DNA from 4 places in the Rhizobium sp. A22-96 genome. Region 3 is predicted to be linked to each of the others. Evidence: predicted binding sites of a transcription regulator. Region 3 holds the regulator's gene; each other region holds the start of a gene.

Region 1 (5,587 bases), on a different contig from region 3:
GACCTTGTCATTCTTGGGAGATGGATGGGCGAACCAGTTGCCGTAATTATCGTCCGTCAACTGCTGCAGCCCGGTGCCGTCGGGATGGATACGCCAGATCTGCATCAGGCCGGTGCGGCTGGAATTGAAATAGATCCACTGCCCGTCGAAAGAAAAATCAGGCCCGTCATTGCGGCCCTCGCCGTGCGTCAGCCGTGTCTCTTCGCCGCCATCGATCGCGATCGTGTAGATATCGAAGACATCGTTGCGAATGCCGCAATAGGAAAAACGCTGCCCATCGGGCGACCAACCATGCCAATAGGATGGCAGGTTGCTCGTCACCTGGCGTGGCGTGCCGCCTTCGGCCGGCAGGACATAGATGCAGGATTTGCCGTGCTCGGTCTTGTCGGAAATCGCGATCAACGATCCATCCGGAGAAATCCCGTGATCGTTGTTGCACATTCGGGCAAAACCGGTATCGACGCAAGCGAACACACCGTTACCATCCAGCGGCAATCGGTAAAGCAGCCCATCGCCGTTCAACAGCAAATAGCGTCCGTCAGGCGAATAGTTCGGCGCCTCGATCAGCTGGTCCGTCTGCGAGACAATCCGGTTCGCTCCCGTGCGAATATTGTAGATCTCGACCGAGCTGCGCATTCTTCGTTCCCTTGTCGCCGGGTGTCGCGATCAGCGATCGCGGAACCGATTGGTGATCGGATAGCGGCGGTCACGGCCGAAATTCTTCTTGGTGATCTTCACGCCCGGCGCCGACTGGCGGCGCTTGTATTCGGCGAGATAGAGCAGATGCTCGATACGATGCACCGTCGTGACGTCGTGCCCGCGTGCGACGATCTCCTCGACCGACATTTCCTTTTCCACCAGGCATTCCAGGATATCGTCGAGCGCCGGATAGGGCGGAAGCGAATCCTGGTCCGTCTGGTTCGGCCTGAGTTCGGCCGACGGCGCCTTGTCGATGATATTGTAAGGGATCACCTCGCCCGAGGGGCCAAGCGCGCCCGGCGGCACATGCAGGTTGCGCCAGCGTGACAACGCATAGACCTGCATCTTGTAGAGGTCCTTGATCGGGTTGAAGCCGCCATTCATGTCGCCATAGAGCGTGGCATATCCAACCGACATTTCCGACTTGTTGCCGGTCGTCACCACCATCGAGCCGAACTTGTTGGAGATCGCCATCAGAATGGTCCCGCGGGCGCGGCTCTGCAGGTTTTCTTCGGTGATGCCACTCTCGGTGCCTTCGAACAGATCGGACAAGGCGGAGGTAAAGCCGCCGACGGGCTCCTCGATCGGCACGATATCGTAACGGCAGCCGAGCGCCTTGGCGCAATCGGCCGCATCCTTCAGCGAGTCCTCGGAGGTATAGCGATAGGGCAGCATAACGGTGCGCACACGCTCCTCTCCGAGCGCATCGACCGCAATCGCCGCACAGATCGCCGAGTCGATGCCGCCGGACAGGCCGAGCACGACGGACTTGAAGCCGTTCTTGTTGACATAGTCACGGAAGCCCAGCAGGCAGGCACGATAATCAGCCTCCTCGCCTTCCGGAATATGCGCCATCGGCCCTTCGGCGCAGTGCCAGACGTCGCCGTTCTTCTTCCAGGTTGTCACCGCTAGCGCGGTCTCGAACTGGCTCATCTGGAAGGCCAGGGTCTTGTCCGCATTGAAGCCGAAGCTTGCACCGTCGAAAACCAGTTCGTCCTGACCGCCAACCTGCGCAGCAAAAATGAGCGGCAAGCCTGACTCGATTACCTGACGCAGCGCGACCTGGTGACGGACGTCGACCTTGCCACGATAGTAGGGCGAACCATTGGGGACCAGCAGGATTTCCGCACCGCTTTCGGCCAGCGTTTCACAGATGCCGAGATCATTCCAGATCTCCTCGCAAATCGGTATGCCGATGCGGACGCCACGGAAATTGACCGGACCTGAGATGGTGCCTTCATCGAAAACCCGCTTTTCGTCGAATTCGCCATAGTTCGGCAAGTCGACCTTGTCTCTGACGAAAATGACCTTGCCACCATCGAGCACGGCCACGGAATTGTAACGGCCGGTATCATCCTGCCGTGGGACACCGACGATGACACCGGGCCCGCCGTCGGCGGTATCGGCGGCCAGGCTTTCGACCGCTTTCCAGCACGCACGGATGAAGGCTGGCTTCAGGACCAAATCCTCCGGCGGATAGCCGGAAATGAACAGTTCCGTTAGCATCAGGAGCTGCGCACCCTCGCGCGCCGCCTCGGCCCGCGCCTCGCGTGCCTTGGCAAGATTGCCGGAGATGTCGCCGACCGTCGGATTGAGCTGCGCGACGGCGATGCGGATGGTGTGAGTGATCGGGCTTTGCTCTGTCATGCCATACATTTAGCGATGGCCTCTTGCTTCCGCAACCGCCTTCGTTCGCCTCTGGGCATCAAAGATCGCACTACGCGCATAGGCGGTATTTTTACCCGGAAAAGTATCAAGCCTGCCTTGCGGTTCATCCGGCATTCATGACAGAAGCATGACAATTATATGAATATTTTAGCATTCGGAGAAACCCTTGGTCGATCTGGTCATTGGTTCCGCCTTGGCGGGCAAGCTCGCTTCTTTTCAGAAAATCGGCGCGGCAAGACAACAATCAAATGTCCTGCGCCAGCTTCTGAGCCTTGGTCTGACCATGCTGCTGGCGCTACTGCTGGTCCTCGGCGTCGAATGGATCGCACGCGGCGAATTCGCGACCGTGCTGCCATATGTGTTTTCTCCTTCCCGCCCCGGCTTCACCACCATTGGCATAGTCATGTTGATCATGCTGGTAGCGGACGCGATCTTCGGCCGGGCCCATCTATCCGTCCTGATCGTCGCGCCCCTTCTACTGGTTCCCGCCTTCATCTCGAGCCAAAAACAGAACTATCTGTCCGATCCGCTTTATCCTTCGGATTTCCTGTTTGCGCGGCAGATCATGGAATTACTGCCGGTCATGGTGCGTGATCGTCCGTGGACCTCGGTGGCACTCGTCGTCGGTATCATCGCGGCATTGGTCGCTCTTGCTTTTCTGTGGCGTTTCGCCTGGCGACACGCAGCCGCGCTGTCGCAAAGGGCACGCATGACCAGGCTGTCGATCTGTCTGCCACTAGCTGCGGTCTTCGTTTCGCAGATGGATCCGACGCAATATTCCTTCATCCGCGAAAAGCTGCGTATCATCCCGATCGTCTGGGATCAGAAGGAAAACTACACCTATAACGGCTTCGTCATCGCCTTCTCGCTGAACCTGCCGATGGCCGACGTCAAATCTCCGGCGGGTTACGGGCCGGACGCGATCGATGCGATACCGGCACGAAACTATGGCTATCTTTCCGGCCCGCGCCAGAAGCCTGATGTCATCATGCTAATGAGCGAATCCCTGTGGGATCCGACGCGACTTTCCAATGTCGGCTTCACGCCCGACCCGATGCCGACGATCCGTGCCCGGCAATCAGGCAATGTCTTTTCGCCTGAATTCGGCGGCATGACCGCCAATGTGGAATTTGAGGCGCTGACCGGCTTTTCCAACGCCTTCCTGCCCTATGGCAGCATTCCCTATCAGCAATATGTGCGCCGCCCCATGCCCTCGCTCGCGACCTTCTTCCGAGCAGAAGGCTACGCGGCCCGCGCGCTCCATCCGTTCAGCGGCTGGTTCTGGAACCGTAACGAAGTCTATAGAGCTTTCGGCTTCGAGGAATTCCACACCCAGGAAACGCTGCCGGCAATGGAAAAGCGCGGCATGTTCGCTTCCGATGACTCCCTGTTGAAGGAGATCATGCGCGAAGGCGATGGGGCCGAAAAGCCGTTCTTCTTTTTCGCCGTCACCCTTCAGGGACATGGCCCCTATGAAGCCAATCGCTACGCCCGGAACACGGTAAATATTGCCGGCAATCTGAATGACGACGACCGGGAAACGCTTGGCACCTATGCACAGGGTGTTCGCGAAGCCGACGACAGTTTGAAAATGCTGATGGATTGGGCTGAAAAGCGCGACCGCGAAACCATCATTGTCCTCTGGGGCGATCATCTGCCGCCGCTCGGCAGCATCTATCCGAACACCGGCTACATGCCGCAGCAGGTCGCGACCCGCAAGGCTCCGCTCGACATCATGAAGCAGGAGCATGAAACACCGCTGGTCATCTGGTCGAGCAAGAAGGGCGTGCGCAAGGATATCGGCACCATCAGCCCGTCACAGCTGCCCTATCAGGTACTGAAAACAGCTGGATACGAGCATCCGTTCTATACCGGCTTTCTCGGCCGCGTGCAGAAGAAATACGACATCGTCGATCGCTATCAGCTCGCAACCCGCGACGACCAGACATTCCCCGACTGGTCACGCAATGAGGGGTCTATCGATCCGATGATACGGGACTACCGCTATCTGCAACATGACGTGATGTTCGGACGCGAATATGGGCTGGAGCGCTTCTTCCCGTCGCATAGTTCATTGATTACGCAGGGCAGCTAGCGGATCGAGCTTAAATTTCAGCGGCTCAATGCAACATGACGCATGTCTGGAGCGCAGGCGGCGCCGGCAACTCCAGACACGTCCTTCAAACCATTAGCCGGCGGTCGCGACAGCAGCCTCGTCAATGAGTGCCACGACTTCGACCGGCTTGGAAGCAAGCGACGCATGGCCGGCGTCCAGCGTGATAATCTTCCTGGCGCCCAGCCGCTCGGCCATCCACCGCTCGTTTTCGGGAGAAATCATCCTGTCCTGGCTGGAGATCTGGTACCAGGATGGCTTCTTCTTCCATGCCGGCGCGGTGATATTGTTTCCAAAGGTGCTGGCAAGCGGCGCCTTCTGCGTCACCGCCATCACCAGCGCCTCATCCGCGGTCAGATCCTGGCAAAAACTCTCGTGGAATTTATCCTGTTTCACCCAGAGATAACCATCGCTGTCGGGAGCAAGGTTTGCCGCGGCCACCGGTGGACGGTTCGCGGTTATGCCGCCGGGGCTCTCGCCAGCATCGGGAGCAAAGGCTGCAATGTAGACAAGCCCGACCACATTCGGCTGGTCGCCGGCTTCGGTGATCACGGCGCCACCATAGGAGTGGCCGACCAGCAATACCGGTCCATCTTGCTGCGCGATCATCTTGCGGGTTCGCTCGGCATCGTCGGCAAGCGACGTCAGTGGATTTTCGACCGCATGGAGGGATTGATAGCCCTTCGCCACCAACCCGACGATGACCTTGCTCCAGTGAGCTGCGCCACCCCAAAAACCATGCACTAAGATAATCGTTGGTTTATTCGGCATAATCCGTATCTCCCAATTATTTTAGATGATGTGGTTGGACCAAAGGTCTGAAAGCAGGCGCTTCGAAGAACGCTCCCGCAGGCACTCGCTAAACTTGCCTGTCGAATGACCTTAGCACAGGCATCCTAGGGACGGTAGTTGACGGCGCTGTGACGTATAAACCGTAGGTTCTATCTGGCTCGCCGGTACCATAGGCAAGCCTTGGCTCACACCATCACAATGCCGGCTTTTTCGCGTTGCTTTTTGGTTGGGCAGTCGAATACTTGGCATTGAAAAGCGACCAAGCCCCGGAGTGTCCCGATGTATAATCTGCCTAATTTCGTCCATATGCATTTC
Region 2 (5,587 bases), on a different contig from region 3:
TGCACGAAGCGCGAATGGTTCGGCATATCATGCCAGTTCAACCGAACCTTGTGCTCCTGGATTTCCTCGGGAGAGAGGAAAAATTCAAGCGAGCGCACCAGCGTCTTGTCGCCGGCGGCGGCGGCAACATCCTGGTAGCGCGACAGCAGCCATATATCGAAATGCTCGTAATAAACCGGACCTTCGTTGGCGCGCAGTTCGCGATAGGACGCATAGGGATCCTCTGCGAATGCCTGCGAGAGCGGATCAAATGATTGGGTTGCCGTCATCGCCACCTGGATCTCCTCCATTCCGGTTAAACTGGCGCAGAATAACCTTCCCTACGACAGAAAGACATGGATGCGAACCGCGCCCATATGGATAAAACTCTCATCCTCGGATATGGTCGGGCCACCATGGTCGACGAAGCAACAGCGGCGGAAATCCGCGCCCTCGATGAGGTCTTCTTTCAAACACCGGGCCGGCTCTCGCGCGCCCTACCCTATTCGCTCCTGGCCGCTGGGCGGAGGATCTGCGGCCCCACAGAAGCGCCAATCGCCCAGCGCTTTAACCAGCATACCCTGATCCTCACCCTCAGCGGCAAAGGTGTGCTTGACGTCAACGGACAATCAAACCTGCTACAACAGGGAACAATCGCCTGGCTCGACTCCTCAATGCTCTACTCACATGGCTGTGAGCCGCATCATTCTCACTGGTCGTATCTCTGGCTCGGCTTCGTCGGTCACGGGCTCGACACCCTGTTCGATAATCTGGGCGTGGGCGGAAATCCTGTCTTCGCGACGGCGGCTCAACATGATCTGCAGCCACTTTTCGAAGACATTCTCAGGGAGGTGGAAACAAGCGGCTTTCTGGCCGACAGCCGGTGTTTTGCCTTGCTCGCACAGCTGATATCGACGCTGGTGTCCGAGCGCGCTGATGGCGACGATCTCAGCGGCGCGGTACAGAGATTGCAACGCGTCCTGGAAACCGTACGGACGGATCTTTCACACCCCTGGAGCGTGGCGGAACTCGCCGCAGCCGCCAATCTCAGCCAGGCACAATTGTTTCGCCGGTTTCGTCAGAGGATGGGAACGACGCCTGTCGACTGGCTTCGCCACGAGCGCGTCAACGCCGCCAAACGACTGCTCGTCGTGACGGAAGAGCAGATCGGACGGATCGCTGCCAGATGCGGCTATCCCGACCCCTTCCATTTCGCGCGTGACTTCAAGAAGTTGGCCGGTGTCACCCCGAGTGAGTTCAGGCGGCAGGGGCGGAGCGCGTCCTTTGGGAGCCCATGAAAATCGCGACACTTGTCGATGGGCTCCAATCAATTGGCCCGTTTTAGGACGCCGTGAAAAGCTGTCGTATAACCGTATACAGAAGGACCGATCGAAGCATGTGTGAGATATCCCTCAGGAGGATCGAAGAGTGAGCACTGAACAAGGCGTCTTGCGCGTCTCCATCATCGTGACGTTCGTTCTTGCGGCCGCGGGCATCATCTTCGGCGTCCTGTCCGGCTCCTACGCCATCGTCTTCGACGGTGTCTACGCTTTGACCGATGCGATCATGACCATCGTCGCGCTGATCGTTTCCAACCTGATCATCTCGTCGGCAACAGACACGGAGGGCAGCCGCAGGTTCGCCAAGCATTTCACCATGGGTTTCTGGCATCTGGAACCCATGGTGCTCGGGCTCAACGGCATCCTGCTGACGGGTGCGGCGATCTATGCATTGATCAATGCGGTCGCCAGCATCATGGCCGGCGGTCGACACCTCTCCTTCGACCAAGCCATCATTTATGCCGTGCTGACAATGATCATTGCTTTCGCCATGGCAGTCTACGCCCAGAGGATGAACAGGACGCTCAGATCGAGCTTCATCGCCCTGGACGCCAAGGCCTGGGTGATGACCGGCGGCCTCAGCACCGCACTGCTCATCGCCTTCATCTTCGGCTTCTTCATTCAGGGAACGAGCCTGCAATGGATGTCGCCCTATGTCGACCCTGTGGCGCTTGCTCTTGTGTGCATCATCGTCATCCCCATACCGGCCGGCACGATCAGACAGGCATTTGCCGATATCATGCTCATGACGCCGGCTGATCTGAGGGAGCATGTCGACCGTGTCGCCACTGACGTCGTCCAGCGCTACAATTTCGAATCTTACCGCTCCTATGTCGCCCGCGTCGGGCGCGGCAAGCAGATCGAGCTTTACTTCATCGTGCCCAAGGATGGACCGGCGAGAAAACTGGAGGAATGGGATCGTATCCGCGACGAGATCGGTGAGGCGATCGGTGATGAAAGCCCGGACCGCTGGCTGACCATTGCCTTCACGACCGATCCCGAATGGGCCATCTAGTATATGGGGAGCGCCCGTCTGCGGTCGTCAGTTTATCGAGCCAGATTTGCTCTCCCGCCAAGGCCGGTTTAACCCGCATCGCCGCGCGTCAACACGTCCAGAAGCTGGCTGGTATTGTCGATCGAGAACTGCACACGCTCACCCGGCCAAACCGACTCCGAATAGGAAATCGGTGTGCCCTTGAGATCGACGTCGACCTTTCTAAGCGCCACCACCGGCTGGGACATCGACTGAGATAGCTGCTTCGCCTCTTCGCTTGTCGGTAGCCGAACGATTATGTCGGTGCGCAGGCGGATATAGTCGGGTATGCCGTACTCGGCCAGAATCACGGTCACGCTCCGCCCGCCCCGCCGCGCTTCGTCAAAGCCGGGGAAACGGCGTACGGGATAATAGGCGTGCGAATAGTTTATCGGCTCGTCGTCGGCGAAGCCGCGGCGGACGATATGATAGACCGGCTCTCCGTGCGGAAGCCGCAAAGCTTCGGCGATGAACTCGGGAGCGGGAACCACTTCTTCGTGGATGGCCTGCCCCAGCGGCTCCCTGCCCTGATCCAGCAGGTTCTGGGAGAAACGCGTACGTTCGGACAAACGGTAGTCGAGGCGGCTATCCCTGACGAAGGTTCCGCGTCCCTGCTCGACCAGAACAAGCCCACGGCTTTCCAGACGGGAAATAGCGCGCCGTATCGTATGACGCCCGACGCCGAAACGGTCCATCAGGTCGGTTTCCGTCGGCAGCTGTGCCTTGGGCGACAGACGGCCGGTCAGAATATCCTCGGCAATATCGCTCTCGACCTGCTGCCATTGTCCGTGCAGCGACTTCTTCTCCATGCCCATCCATCCGAATCCAGCCATGTCATTCGAATGTCATATATCGGCTTCAGCATTGTATTTCAATCTCTGTTCAATGATGAACGTCCCATGGATCGTTGATGAACCGAATTTTACCCGTGATCTTCTGCCATTAGGCCAACGCCTCTTCATACGGATGTCATTTGCCACCATTAGATAAATATTCGGATGATATATTATTCATTCGGATAATGAGGGTATAATGGTAGAGCTTAATCGTCGGCAATTTATTGCAGGTACAACAGCAGTCATCGGCGCAAACATCGCGCTGACCGGAAAAGCTCGATCGGCCGATGCGGCCATTGAAATCTCGAGCACCTGGGGCTCCGACAAGCCGTTCCAGAAGGTTGTCGACGCATTCAACGCCAAGAATCTCGGCGTCACTGTTACGAACCGCTTCGACGGTGACTATGAAGCGGTGACCGCAAAGGCGGTTGCCAGCATCGCCGCCGGTCGTCCGCCTGCGATGATGATCACCGGCTGGAAATTTGGCTATTTCGCCAAGCGCACGCTTGGCGCCCGCGATCTGCGTGAAATCAATGCCGCGAAGGCAGAGGCCATCCTTGCCAATTTCCGTTCTTCCGTGCTGCCGCTCGTCACCATTGATGGCGCGGTCATCGGCCTTCCTTGGGCCATGTCGACACCGATCACCTATATCAACAGCGAGATTTGGCAGGCAGCCGGGCTCGATCCGAACCTGCCGGAAACACCGGATACGACGTGGCTTTACGACAGTGCCCGCAAGCTCGATGCCGCGCTGAAGGGCAAGCATCCGACCTATCGTTCGCCGATCTCGCTCTCCAACAACGAATGGACGAGCCAGTCCTTCATCCAGAACGCGGGCGGCTTCATTATCGACCCGGCCGGCAAGCTGGCCTTGAACAGCCCCGAAGCCATCGCCGGCATGACGGAATATTGCGCTCCGGCGCATGAGGGCCTTTGGCTCCCCGTCAGCGACAAGGAACAGACCGCCGCATTCCAATCCGGTGCCCTTGCCATCTGCACGACCAGCTCGACCTCGGCCGTCACCTTCCCGTTCGGCGCTGCAAAAGCCGTCACGACCAAGTTCCCGAGCCTTCCCGGCCATGCACGCAAGATGAACAGCGGTGGCAATTTCATCGCCGTCTACACCCGCAACAAGGAACAGGCGGAAGCCTCGCTCGCCTTCCTTGAATTCTGCGCGTCGAAGGAAGGCCAAGCGCTCTGGTCGCAGACCGGCTACCTCAACACGTCGACGCATGACATTCCCCTGATCAACGACTTCATGAAGCCGGCAGCCGGCCAGCTGATGGACGGCTTGACCGCAGAAACCATCTGGCCGGGCAAGCGTGGCCTCGAAGGTCAGGCCGTGTGGCGCAAGTGGGTTTCGCGCATGTTGCTTAAGGAGACGACTGTCGCCGACGGCATCAAGGGCGCTCATGACGAGCTGACAGGCCTGATTTCGGCATAGGCACAGCATCATGCCATTTCGTCTTAGATCGCTGGCCCCCTATCTGTTCGTGGGGCCAGCCGTTCTCGCCGTTGCGATATTCCTCTATGGCCCGCTCATCGCTTCGATGGTGCTGTCCGTAATCGACTGGAATCTGCTGTCGTCGGACATCCGCTTCGTCGGCTTGGACAATTATGCGTCCGTTTTCGCTAATGCCGATTTTCGCGCCGCGGCCTGGAATACGCTGCTCTATTGCGTAGTCCTCATCCCGGCCGAGATTATCGTGCCATTGATCTTTGCAGTCATGCTTCATTCGGTGCGCAAGAACCCGATGCAGGCCTTTTATCGCGGCAGCCTGTTTCTGCCGACGATCGTCGCCTATTCCGTCGCGGGCGTCGCCTGGTCTTGGTTGTTCAACCCCATCAACGGCCTGTTCAACGAAATCCTTGGCTATTTCGGCTTTCCGCCGTCGCGTTGGCACACCGATCCGAGCCTGGCGCTGCTGTGCGTGAGCCTCGTGACATTCTGGAAAACCTTCGGCCTCAACATGCTTCTCTGGCTGGCGGCGCTGGCAAACCTGCCGCATCAACTGCGTGAGGCATCGCAGCTCGATGGCGCGGGCTCGCTGCGGCATTTCTTCAACATCAGCCTGCCGCTGATGACGCCGACGGCCTTCTTCATCAGCGTCACCACCTTTTTCCACGTCCTCGATGACATTGTCGGCATTATCGACGTCCTGACCCATGGCGGGCCTGCGGGCGCCAGTTCGAGCCTGCTGTATTTCCTGTGGCAGCAAGGACTGCTGTTCTTCCAGTTCGGACCCGCAAGTGCCGTTGCCGTCATCATCATCGTGCTCGTGCTTGCCGTGACCTGGTTGCAGTTCCGCGTCAGCGAAAAGCGGGTCCACTACAGATGAACAATCTTGGCTCGAAGCTGCACCGGCTGCTGCTTCATATCGCGCTGCTGGCGATCTGCA
Region 3 (5,587 bases):
CTCCGGCTCGGTGCGGCCTTCGGCAACGGCCTTTGCCAGTGCCTCTTCGTTGAAGCGCGCATAGGCGCGGACATTTTCAGGCGTCGAAAAATCGGCGACCAGCAGGTCGACCGGGCCGTCGCCCTTCGTCTGTACGGTGAACTTGCCTTCGAACTTCAGCGACGTGCCGAGCAAGACCGTGAGAACGATAGCCTCGGCCAAAAGGCGGGCCACCGGCGTCGGATAATCATGCCGGGCAAGGATTGCATCCAACAACGGACCAAGCTGCACGGCACGGCCGCGCACATCGAGCCCTTCGACCTGGAAGGGCACAACGTGATCGTCACCGGCAAAATCGAACTGACCCAGCGAGGCTGCATTTTCGGCCATTGCTTTACTCCTACTGCGCCCGCGCTCTCAAACGCGGCTTCCTATCCTCAGATTGCGCCCAGGCACCAAGCAAGAATCGACTTTTGCGCATGAAGGCGGTTTTCCGCCTCATCGAAAACAACGGATTGCGGGCCATCGATCACCTCGTCCGTCACTTCCTCCCCACGGTGAGCGGGCAGGCAATGCATGAACAACGCGTCTTTGCCGGCCTGTGCCATCAAAGCCTTGTTGACCTGATAGGGCTGGAAGACGTTGTGACCGCGAGCCCGGTGTTCCTGATTCATGGAAACCCAGGTATCGGTTACCACGCAATCGACGCCGGCGACCGCACGGTCTGCATCATGCGAGAGCATGATTTCGGCGCCCTCGTTGCGGGCCCAGTTCAGATAGTGATCCTTCGGCTCGGAACCAAGGGGTACCGCCATGTTCATGCGATAGCCGAAACGCGCGGCGCCTTCGATCAGCGAATGCAGCACATTGTTGCCGTCGCCGGTCCAGGCAACGGTCTTGCCCTTGATCGGACCGCGATGTTCCTCGAAGGTCATGATATCGGCCATGATCTGGCAGGGATGCGTATCGTCGGTCAGCGCATTGATGACGGGAACCGTCGCATGCTCCGCCAGCTCCAGCAGGCGCGAATGATCGGTCGTGCGGATCATGATCGCATCGACATAGCGCGACAATACTTTCGCGGTGTCACCGATCGTCTCGGCGCGGCCGAGCTGCATCTCGGTTCCCGACAGGAACAGCGTCTCGCCGCCGAGCTGGCGCATGCCGACGTCGAAGGATACGCGTGTGCGGGTGGAAGGCTTCTCGAAGATCATCGCAAGCATCTTGCCGGCGAGCGGCTTGTCGGCCGTGCCGGCCTTCAGTGCCTGCTTTCGCACGATCGCATCATCGATGATGTTGCGCAGATCGGCGGCTGCTACGGCCGAGAGGTCGAGAAAGTGTTTCGGAGAAGCCATGTCCTTACCTGTACTCCAGAAAAAACAATAACGCCCGCGTGGGGCACGAACGCCCCGACTGCGGGCGCTGAATTCAAGCCGATTTCTTGACGCGAACGGCGCGCGCGCGCTCTGCGGCGCGCTCGATACGGGCAAGGCCTTCGCGCGCTTCCTCGGCGGTGACGATCAGCGGCGGCAACAGACGGATGACATTATCGCCAGCCGGGACACCAAGCAGATGTTCGGCGCGGATCGCCTGCAAGAGGTCCGCCTGCGGGATAGCCGCCTTGATGCCAAGCATGAGGCCTTCGCCACGAATATCCTCGATGATATCCGGGAAGCGATCCTTGAGCGAGGCGAGGCCCTGGCGGAAGACCAGTGCGATATCGCGCACATGTTCCAGGAAACCATCGGCCAGCACGATATCAAGCACCGCATTGCCGACTGCCATGGCCAGCGGATTGCCGCCATAGGTCGATCCGTGCGTGCCGGCCTTCATGCCGGAAGCCGCTTCGGCCGTTGCCAGGCATGCGCCGAGCGGAAAGCCGCCGCCGATACCCTTTGCGACCGCCATGATATCGGGCTTGATACCAGCCCATTCGTGGGCAAAGAGCTTGCCGGTACGACCAACGCCGGACTGCACCTCGTCGAGAACCAGCAGCAGGCCGTGCTCGTCGCAGATCTGGCGGAGACCACGCAGGAATTCATTGGTCGCCGGGCGGATACCACCCTCGCCCTGCACCGGCTCTATCAGGATAGCGCCCGTCGCCTCGGTAATGGCTGCGCGCACGGCATCGAGATCACCGAACGGTACCTGATCGAAGCCGGGAGCCTTCGGACCGAAGCCTTCGATATACTTTTCCTGGCCGCCGGCCGCGATCGTCGCGATGGTACGGCCATGGAAGGCACCTTCGAAGGTGATGATATGAAACTTCTCAGGATGCCCCTTGGCGAACTGATAGCGCCGCGCCGTCTTGATGGCGCATTCCAACGCTTCGGCACCCGAATTCGTAAAGAACACCTTGTCGGCGAAAGTGGCTTCCGTCAGCCGCTTCGACAGCTTTTCCTGACCAGGCACCTCGTAGAGGTTGGACAGATGCCAAACCTTGTCAGCCTGCGCCTTCAGCTCGGCGACAAGATGGGGATGAGCATGACCGAGCGAATTGACCGCCACGCCGGCTGCAAAATCGAGATAGCGTTCACCGCTTTCAGTGATCAACCATACGCCTTCGCCTCGCTCGAACCGCAGCGGAGCTCGCATGTAGGTATCATAAAGCGGCGCGGTCTCGGCCATGGCCATATCTCCTCGATCACAACTTTAAGGACCAATCGCTTCGTTTTTACGAAAGGGGTCCGAAAAAATCAAAAATGCCGCCTTGCGGCGGCCCGGTCACTATTGTTGTTTTGCACCGCGATGTCAACAAAACTGGCGCTTTAGCAGGTGCGAGAAAGTGCTTGCGCGCAAAAGGGATACGTTCGGTGCCGCATATTGCAGAAATGCCACGCCCGGACAGCAAGTTGGGGAAAACCTCGAAATCGATTCCTCAAGATTCCCGCGACTCTTGTCACGGAGTCTGCCTCACACTAGGTTAAAAACCAATTGCTAGACTGCATGCGGCGGAACTAGTCACCACAATTTTAGAGCGTTTCGTGCCTCGATCCCCATGCGAGGCAATGGTGAGGGATTCTGCCATCGGAAACGCGACAGCGGAGACAGGGCATGAATTGGACAGACGAACGCGTCGAGAAGCTGAAAAAGCTATGGTCCGAAGGGTTGAGCGCCAGCCAGATCGCGGCACAGCTCGGTGGCGTCAGCCGTAACGCCGTTATCGGCAAGGTGCATCGCTTGAACCTTCCCGGTCGAGCGAAGGCCGGCGGCACGACGGCGGCAGCTCGCACGCCGAAGCGCAACGCCACGGCACCGCGGGCTTCGAACTATCAGGCGCGCGTCGCAACCCGCACGGTTACCCGCCAGCAGGGCGCAACCATGTTGAAGGAAGAGATCGAGATCGATACGGTCAACGAGATCCAGTATCGTCCGGCCGCCAATGTGGTCGTTCCGATCTCCCGGCGTCTCGGCCTGACGGAACTGACGGAGCGCACCTGCAAGTGGCCGGTCGGCGATCCCCTGAAGGACGATTTCCACTTCTGCGGCAACGAGAGCCCGGATTCATCGCCCTACTGCACCTACCATCAGCGCCTGGCCTACCAGCCGGTGCATGAACGGCGCAGGCCAGCTCAGCCGCGCGGCTGAGACACTTCATCACTGAGATAAAGAAACGGGCCCTTTGGGGCCCGTTTTCTGTTTCCGCCGCGACTGCATAATTTCTTAAATCGGAACCGATTTAAGGGAAAATTATGCAGAATTCTAAGATGTTACAGCGACCTTAACGCGTCTTGAAAGACGCGTGGCGCTGTAATGTTGAGTGCCTGATCGGGTATTCCCGCTCAGGCCTCCATGGAGTAGCCCGCGCCGCGAACGGTGCGGATGACATCCTGCATATTGGAGAAGTTGAGCGCCTTGCGCAGGCGACCGACATGCACGTCGACCGTGCGTTCGTCGACATAGATATCATGCCCCCACACGCCGTCGAGCAGTTGCGAACGCGAGAAGACGCGGCCCGGCGAGGACATCAGGAATTCCAGAAGACGGAATTCGGTCGGTCCCAGCCGCACTTCGCGGCTCTTGCGGTGAACGCGGTGCGTCTCGCGGTCCAGCTCGATATCGCCACAACGCAACACCGTGGAGAGAACCTCCGGACGGGCGCGCCGCAGCATCGCCTTGACGCGAGCCATCAGCTCGGGTGTCGAGAACGGCTTGACGACGTAATCGTCCGCGCCAGTGGAAAGACCGCGCACGCGCTCGCTTTCCTCGCCGCGGGCCGTCAGCATGATGATCGGCAGGCGCTCCGTCTCCGGCCGCATGCGCAGCCGGCGGCAGAGCTCGATGCCGGATACACCGGGGAGCATCCAGTCGAGGATCAGAAGATCGGGAATGCGCTCCTGGAGACGCAACTCGGCTTCATCGCCTCTGAGGATCGTGTCGACCTCGAAGCCTTCGGCCTCGAGATTGTAGCGCAGCAGAACGCTGAGCGCTTCCTCGTCTTCTACAACAGCAACTCTCGGAACCATGCGCCTATGGTCTCCTTTCTTCGCTTTCGGATTATTCCGTCACTGCGCCGACGGTATTGGCGGTATCGTCCTTCGGGCGCTCGCCTTCGGGCTGAGCACCCGTCGCCATGTAATAGATCGTCTCGGCGATGTTGGTGGCATGGTCGCCGATGCGCTCGATGTTCTTGGCGCAGAAGAGAAGATGCGTGCAGGTGGTGATGTTGCGCGGATCTTCCATCATGTAGGTCAGCATCTCGCGGAAGAGCGAGGTGTACATCGCGTCGATTTCCTCGTCGCGTTCGCGGATCGACACGGCCTTGTCCGGCGAGCGGGTGGCGTAGACGTCGAGGACTTCCTTGAGCTGGCTCAGCGCCAATTCGGAAAGGTGCTCGATGCCACGAGCCAGGCGACGCGGAACGCCCGTACCCTGCACGGCGATGACGCGCTTGGCGGTGTTCTTGCCGAGGTCGCCGACGCGCTCCAGATCGGAAGCGATACGGATCGAACCCATGATCTCGCGCAGGTCGGCAGCCATCGGCTGACGACGGGCGATGGTGACGATGGCCTTGTCGCCGACTTCGCGCTCGGCATGATCGAGGATTACGTCGTCGGAGATGACCTTCTGCGCAAGACCAGTGTCGCTCTGGACCAGCGCCCGAACGCTGTCGCTGACCATTTGCTCGGCCAGGCCGCCCATTTCCGCAATACGGCGCGTCAGGAACTTCAGGTCTTCGTCATAGGCAGAGAGAATGTGAGTGGAGACCATTTTTCTATCCTCAAGGTGAACTGTGTGAAAGGAGCCGCGCGCACGGCATCATCAACCAAAACGGCCCATGATGTAATCCTGCGTGCGGAAATCGTCGGGATTGGTGAACATCTTATCGGTATCGTTCTCCTCGACCAGATGGCCGAGATGAAACATTGCGGTACGTTGCGACACGCGGGCTGCCTGCTGCATGGAATGCGTGACGATGACGATGGTGAAGTTTTCGCGCAGCTCGTGGATCAGATCCTCGACCTTGGCGGTGGCAATGGGATCGAGCGCCGAACAGGGCTCGTCCATCAGAATGACCTCCGGGCTGACCGCGACGGCACGGGCGATGCACAGGCGCTGCTGCTGACCGCCCGAGAGGCTCGTGCCGGCATCATGCAGCCGATCCTTC
Region 4 (5,587 bases), on a different contig from region 3:
GCCGGCTGCAGGAATACAGCTGATAGCGCCAGCTGCGTCTCGCTGCCGGCGGCTCCCACCAGAAGATCGAATTTCTCGGCGGCGCGTGCGCTGCCGAGCCGGACAGCTCGTTCCTGAAGCGTGACGGTCACGCTCAAGGCAACGGACAAGGCAATGAGGACAACGACAGCGAGCGCCCCGCTCCAAAAGCGCCGGAGATCGGCGAGAATGAACATCATCATCATTGCGCGGCAACCTCTCGGCTATCTTCCTCGATGCGGCCACTCGCCAGGCAGATGCGACGGCCAATACGCTCGGCAAGCGAGATATCGTGCGTCACGACGATAAGCGTGGTCCCCTCTTCGGCCGAAAGCTGCAGCAAAAGTTCGGCAACCTCATTGCCCGCCTGGCGGTCGAGGCTCGCGGTCGGTTCGTCCGCAACAATGACGCCCGGACGCTGCAGAAGCGCTCGTGCGACGGCAACGCGCTGCATCTCGCCGCGCGATAGCGTCTCGATCTTCTGCTGCGGGCGGGCAATGCCAGTGGCAGTGAGAAGGTAGAACGCGCGGTCACGCTCGGCGGGCGTCAGTCGACGCGCAAGGCGGACCGGCAGCACCACATTCTCGACAGCAGACAATCCGGGAAACAGGTGAAAATCCTGCATGACGAGGCCGATATTCCCGGCCCGGAACGCGTCGCGCTTTCCATTGGAAAGACGCGTAATCTCGGTATCGCTCCAGGAAACGCTGCCGCGCGTGACTGTCTCAAGGCCAGTAATCACGTTCACGAATGTGCTCTTGCCGGAGCCGGAGGCACCCGTGATCGCGAGCCGGCCGCCGGCCGGCAGATGAAATTTCTCAATGGCCAGCACCGGCGCGGCCAGACCGGGAAACTGCATTTCAAGACCGGAAATATCGAGCGCCAGCATGAGATCAAGCCGTCCTGAAGGAGGCGTCTCGCAGACGTAATTGGCTGATGAAGCCGGTTTCCGGATCCGTCCACGAGCCGAACTCCAGCACGCCTCGCGCCACGATCGGCGCATTGAACTGCACGAAGGTCTGCTTGGCAGAGAGATAAACGACCATGATATTGTCGGGCCAGTCGGCATCGGAAGAGCAGAAGGGGCAGAGCGACATCGGAATCTCCGTCAAGACGAAGAAGGCTGCCTCCGCCTTCAGCGGCGGCGCCATGAAGCCGTTGATGGCGACGTGCTTGCCGCTCAATTGCTTTACCTTGTCGGAGAATTCGAGGCCGAGCGGGCCGAAACTCTTGTAGAGCTCGCTGAAGCCGAGCTTTTCGGAAGCCTTTGCCCGCATGGCAATGCCAGCCATGGGCAGCACGGCAGCGGCGGTCATCAGCGCCCGGCGGCTGATGGAAACAGGCTTGTTCTGAGACATGGAAACCCCCATGAAATATGGAAGGACAGGCGGCCAGAAGCCGCCTGTCCGCATTCGCCGATCAGGCGAATTACATCTTTTCGGTGCCGAGCGCGAAGGTGTCGGCCAGGACCTTGTAGACGTCGCTCTGTTCCATGTAGCCGCGGAAGCCTTCCGCGCCCGGGCCTGCGGCCTGCAGAACGATATCGTCTACGGCATGGACGCCGCTGTCTTCGTCCTTCGGAATGTTACCCTGTACGAAGACGGCGCCGGGCACGTCCTTGTAGGCTTCGTTGGCAACATATTCCTTCTTCTCGTTCTGGATCGCCGGAACGAAAGGACCGTCGAGCTTCGGACGGAAGGTCTCGTAGTGGTCAGGACCGTTGTTGGCCGCGATGAACAGACGACGGGAAACATCGACGCGGTCCGGATAGCCGTCGCCATCCTTGTCCTCGTAGTTCGGGAAGCCGGCAGCCGCATAGGTGCCTACCTTCTCGCGCATTTCCGTACCCGGCTTATTATCATCGACGGTGCCGATGATCGAGACGCCATGAGTATGGTCGCCGGTGACGACGATCAGCGTGTCCGGGTTCTTCGCCTGGAACTCGCGGGCAACGGCAACGGCCTTGTCGAACTCGATGGTGTCGACCAAGGCGCGGTCCCAATCGAGGGGATGGCTCATCTTGTCGATGGATGCTCCCTCGACCACGAGGAAGAAGCCTTCCGGGTTCTTGGCGAGCTTGTCGAGCGCAACCTTGGTCATGTCGACGAGACCCGGCTGGTTCGGGAACTTGTCGACGGTGCCCTTCTTGAGGAATTCGCGGTCGAGCGTGACGTCGAGGTTGCCGGTGTGGAACAGGCCGAGCAGCTTGTCCTGGTTCGAGCCGGCTGCGGCAGCCAGTTCGTTCTTGTCGGTGGCAACGGCGTAGCCGGCATCCTTGAAGAGCGCGATGTAATCCTTGTCATCCTTGCGCTTCGAACCGGGCACGCTCTTGGCCAGGAAGTAGGCCGAGCCGCCGCCGAGCAGGACATCCGGCTTGACGTCGTACATCATGCCGACGATCTCGGCCTTGTCGCCGCGCTTGCGGGTGTGGGAGACGAGCGCTGCCGGCGTCGCGTCTTCGACTTCGGCCGTCGTCACGATGCCGAGCGACTTCTTGCCGGTGCGGCGGAGCGCTTCACCGATGGTTTCGACCTTGGGATCGTCCAGGCTTGCCGGCGTGCGGTCGGCATAGACGCCGAGTGCGTTCACGGCGGACTTGTGGCCGGTCATATAGGCCGACATGGTGTTGGCGCTATCGGTCGCGATAGCCGACGTTGAGGACGTGCCGATAAAGGCGACCGGCGGAATATCGTCCATGGCCAGGCGGCCATTGGCTTTGCCTTCCGTCATGCCCTTGGACATGATGCGGGCGCCGGTGCGATGTGCAACGGAAAGACCGTCGCCGAGCAGGAAGATGATGTTCTTGGCCTTCGGTGCTGCCGAGGTGGCGTAGACGTCCCAATTGACCGACTTTTTCTCGTCGCCGGCCGAAACCTCGACCTTGTACTGGCCGGGCTTTGCGAGCTTGACGCCGCGCAGGATCAGAGCCGAGCCGAGAACCTTGTCTTCCGCACCCTTTTCCTCGGCGACGAAATCAGCCGCCTTGCCGAAGACTGCGTCATAGCTCTCGCCATTGACCGTGACCTTCACGTCTTCCGGCTTCACCACCTTGCTAAACTCGACCTTGAAGTCGAAGGGTGAGCCAACGAGTACCGTTGCCCGGTCCAAAGGGTAGACGGTTGCTGCATTGGCGGCCCCAGCCAATACGGTTGCCGACACCATGGAAAGAAGAAGTTTACGCATTTCATACCCCCGCGTCTTGGTTACTTCCTCCTCTCCCTTATAAAGGCCAGATGACAATCACATAAAAAACGGCCAACTTTCTGCAACCGTGAATGAACAAATCAATTCACTAAGGATTGCTGATTGTATGTACAGCATCTAAAAAAGGAGGCGGCCGGCGCATTTTGGCGCCAGCTTTTCGTCAGGGCTTCGCACGGTCCGGATGCGCCGCCTGAAAGGCGGGCAGTTGGGTGCATCTGTCATTGATCTCGACGACGCGCTTCAGATCGGTCATGTCGACACCCCAGCGGCGGCCATTATAGACCTGCGGGACAAGACAGATGTCTGCCATCGTCGGCCTATCCCCGAAGCTGAACGCGCCATCGAAGCCGCCCAGCATCGCTTCGAGCTTGCGAAGCCCGGTGGCAATAAAATGCCGCATCCACTCCTCGCGGGCGTCGGCCTTGTCCGTTATGGTCGTGACATAGGCCGCGACATGCGTGTTGCATATCGGATGGATATCCATGGCAATCGCGTAGACAAGCGCCCGCACATGCTGCCGGCCCGCAATGTCGACGGGCATCAACCCGCTCTCCGGGCGAAGCTCGGCCAGATATTCGATGATGGACAACGACTGCGTCAGCGTATTGCCATCGATCACCAGCGTCGGAACGAACCCCTGGGGATTGAGCGCCAGATAGTCCGGGCTGTTCTGCTCGCCGTCCAGCAGGTTGATCGATACGCTCTTGTAAGCCATCCCGAGCATGTTGAGCGCGATGCGGACACGGTAGCTCGCCGACGATCTCCAGTAATCGTAAAGAATGACCTCGCTCATCGCGGCTGCGGTCCCTGGTACTTTTCGACGGTCTGCTCGATCGCTCCGAAGATCGAATGGCCTGCATGATCCTGTATCTCGATGCGAACCTGATCGCCGAACCGCAGGAACGGCGTCTTTGGCGCGCCGGTTTCGATGGTCTCGATCGTCCGGATCTCGGCAATGCAGGAATAACCAACGCCGCCGCTTTCGACCGGCTTGCCCGGTCCGCCGTCAAGCTTGTTGGAAACCGTGCCGGAACCAACGATTGTGCCGGCCACGAGGCTGCGGGTTTTCGCGGCGTGGGCAATCAGCTCGCCAAAATCGAAGGTCATGTCGATACCGGCATTCGCCTTGCCGAACAGCCTGTTATTCAGCGTCACCAGCAGCGGCAGATGCAGCTTGCCACCATCCCATGCCTCGCCCAACTCGTCCGGCGTGACGGCAACCGGGGAAAATGCCGAAGCAGGCTTGGACTGGAAAAAGCCGAACCCCTTTGCCAGCTCCTGTGGGATGAGGCCGCGCAAAGACACGTCGTTGACGAGCATCACCAGCCGGATGGCCTGCCGGGCGATGTCCGGACTGACCCCCATGGGTACGTCGCCGACCACGACGGCGACCTCACCTTCCATGTCGATCCCATAGGCCTCGTCGGCGGCCACGATCGGATCGCGCGGCGCAAGAAAGCCATCCGAGCCGCCTTGATACATCAGCGGATCGACCCAGAAACTCGCCGGCATTTCGGCATTGCGCGCCTTGCGCACCAGTTCGACATGGTTGACGTAGGCTGAACCATCGGCCCACTGGTAGGCCCTGGGCAACGGTGACGCGGCGTCATGCTCGTGGAACCTGATCGTCGGCTGGGCTCCCGTTTCGACACCCTCGGCTATCAGCTGAAGTCTCGGGCCAACATGGTCCCAGTCGTCGAGAGCCGCCTGCAAGGTGCGGGCGATATGGCCGACCTCGGAGCAGCGGGTGAGATCGCGAGAGACGACGACAAGCCGGCCGTCCCTTGTGGAGTCCTTCAAAGTCGCAAGCTTCATGGTCCGGTTCCGATATCAGAGAATGCAGGATCGATCTTCACTTGATGCCCGGAGTGCCGTCGAACCTGCGCTCCAGACCGTCCCAGCATTCCAGATAGTCATCCTGCAGCGTTTCAAGTTCGGCAGCGTATTTCGTCAGCTGTTGCGGGAAACGGGTCTCGAACATGAAGGCCATGGTGTGATCCAGCTTCACCGGTTTCAGGTCGGAATTGGAGGCCTTTTCGAAGCCGGATGCATCCGGTCCATGCGGCAGCATCATATTGTGCAGGCTCATACCGCCGGGCACGAAGCCCTTTTCCTTGGCATCGTACTGGCCGTGGATCAGGCCCATGAACTCGCTCATGATGTTGCGATGGTACCAGGGCGGCCGGAAGGTATGTTCGGCCACCAGCCAGCGCGGCGGAAAGATGACGAAGTCGACATTCGCGGTGCCTGCTGCTTCGGTCGGCGCCGTCAGCACGGTAAAGATCGACGGATCGGGATGGTCGAAGAGGATCGCGCCGACCGGCGAGAACGTCCGCAGGTCATATTTGTAGGGGATGTAGTTGCC

What was found. Region 3 encodes PhoB, which activates phosphate uptake and scavenging genes when phosphate is short. Its sites were predicted from a motif close to TGTCATNNANCTGTCAT; they were not measured.
Region 1: the regulator PhoB is predicted to act here: its motif matches at 2,484-2,500, upstream of ACQZ6F_RS06990 (LTA synthase family protein).
Region 2: the regulator PhoB is predicted to act here: its motif matches at 3,185-3,201, upstream of phnF (phosphonate metabolism transcriptional regulator PhnF).
Region 4: the regulator PhoB is predicted to act here: its motif matches at 3,241-3,257, upstream of ACQZ6F_RS06155 (alkaline phosphatase).

What each region holds. Positions count from the first base shown of each region.
Region 1 covers NZ_JBNWDQ010000002.1:107,366-112,952, forward strand. The annotation lists gene ACQZ6F_RS06980 (TolB family protein) at 1-636, opposite strand, end outside; gene ACQZ6F_RS06985 (NAD+ synthase) at 667-2,346, opposite strand; gene ACQZ6F_RS06990 (LTA synthase family protein) at 2,591-4,462, shown strand; gene ACQZ6F_RS06995 (alpha/beta hydrolase) at 4,556-5,251, opposite strand; gene ACQZ6F_RS07000 (DUF1003 domain-containing protein) at 5,552-5,587, shown strand, end outside.
Region 2 covers NZ_JBNWDQ010000006.1:179,158-184,744, forward strand. The annotation lists gene ACQZ6F_RS25575 (cytochrome P450) at 1-269, opposite strand, end outside; gene ACQZ6F_RS25580 (helix-turn-helix domain-containing protein) at 357-1,277, shown strand; gene ACQZ6F_RS25585 (cation diffusion facilitator family transporter) at 1,408-2,334, shown strand; gene phnF (phosphonate metabolism transcriptional regulator PhnF) at 2,403-3,161, opposite strand; gene ACQZ6F_RS25595 (extracellular solute-binding protein) at 3,385-4,632, shown strand; gene ACQZ6F_RS25600 (carbohydrate ABC transporter permease) at 4,643-5,527, shown strand; gene ACQZ6F_RS25605 (carbohydrate ABC transporter permease) at 5,524-5,587, shown strand, end outside.
Region 3 covers NZ_JBNWDQ010000005.1:419,964-425,550, reverse strand. The annotation lists gene ACQZ6F_RS23620 (Hsp33 family molecular chaperone) at 1-369, opposite strand, end outside; gene argF (ornithine carbamoyltransferase) at 417-1,334, opposite strand; gene ACQZ6F_RS23610 (aspartate aminotransferase family protein) at 1,408-2,607, opposite strand; gene ACQZ6F_RS23605 (GcrA family cell cycle regulator) at 3,034-3,567, shown strand; gene phoB (phosphate regulon transcriptional regulator PhoB) at 3,762-4,445, opposite strand; gene phoU (phosphate signaling complex protein PhoU) at 4,477-5,190, opposite strand; gene pstB (phosphate ABC transporter ATP-binding protein PstB) at 5,242-5,587, opposite strand, start outside.
Region 4 covers NZ_JBNWDQ010000001.1:1,372,465-1,378,051, reverse strand. The annotation lists gene ACQZ6F_RS06170 (FtsX-like permease family protein) at 1-221, opposite strand, end outside; gene ACQZ6F_RS06165 (ABC transporter ATP-binding protein) at 221-907, opposite strand; gene ACQZ6F_RS06160 (hypothetical protein) at 912-1,376, opposite strand; gene ACQZ6F_RS06155 (alkaline phosphatase) at 1,447-3,201, opposite strand; gene maiA (maleylacetoacetate isomerase) at 3,383-4,015, opposite strand; gene ACQZ6F_RS06145 (fumarylacetoacetate hydrolase family protein) at 4,012-5,037, opposite strand; gene hmgA (homogentisate 1,2-dioxygenase) at 5,075-5,587, opposite strand, start outside.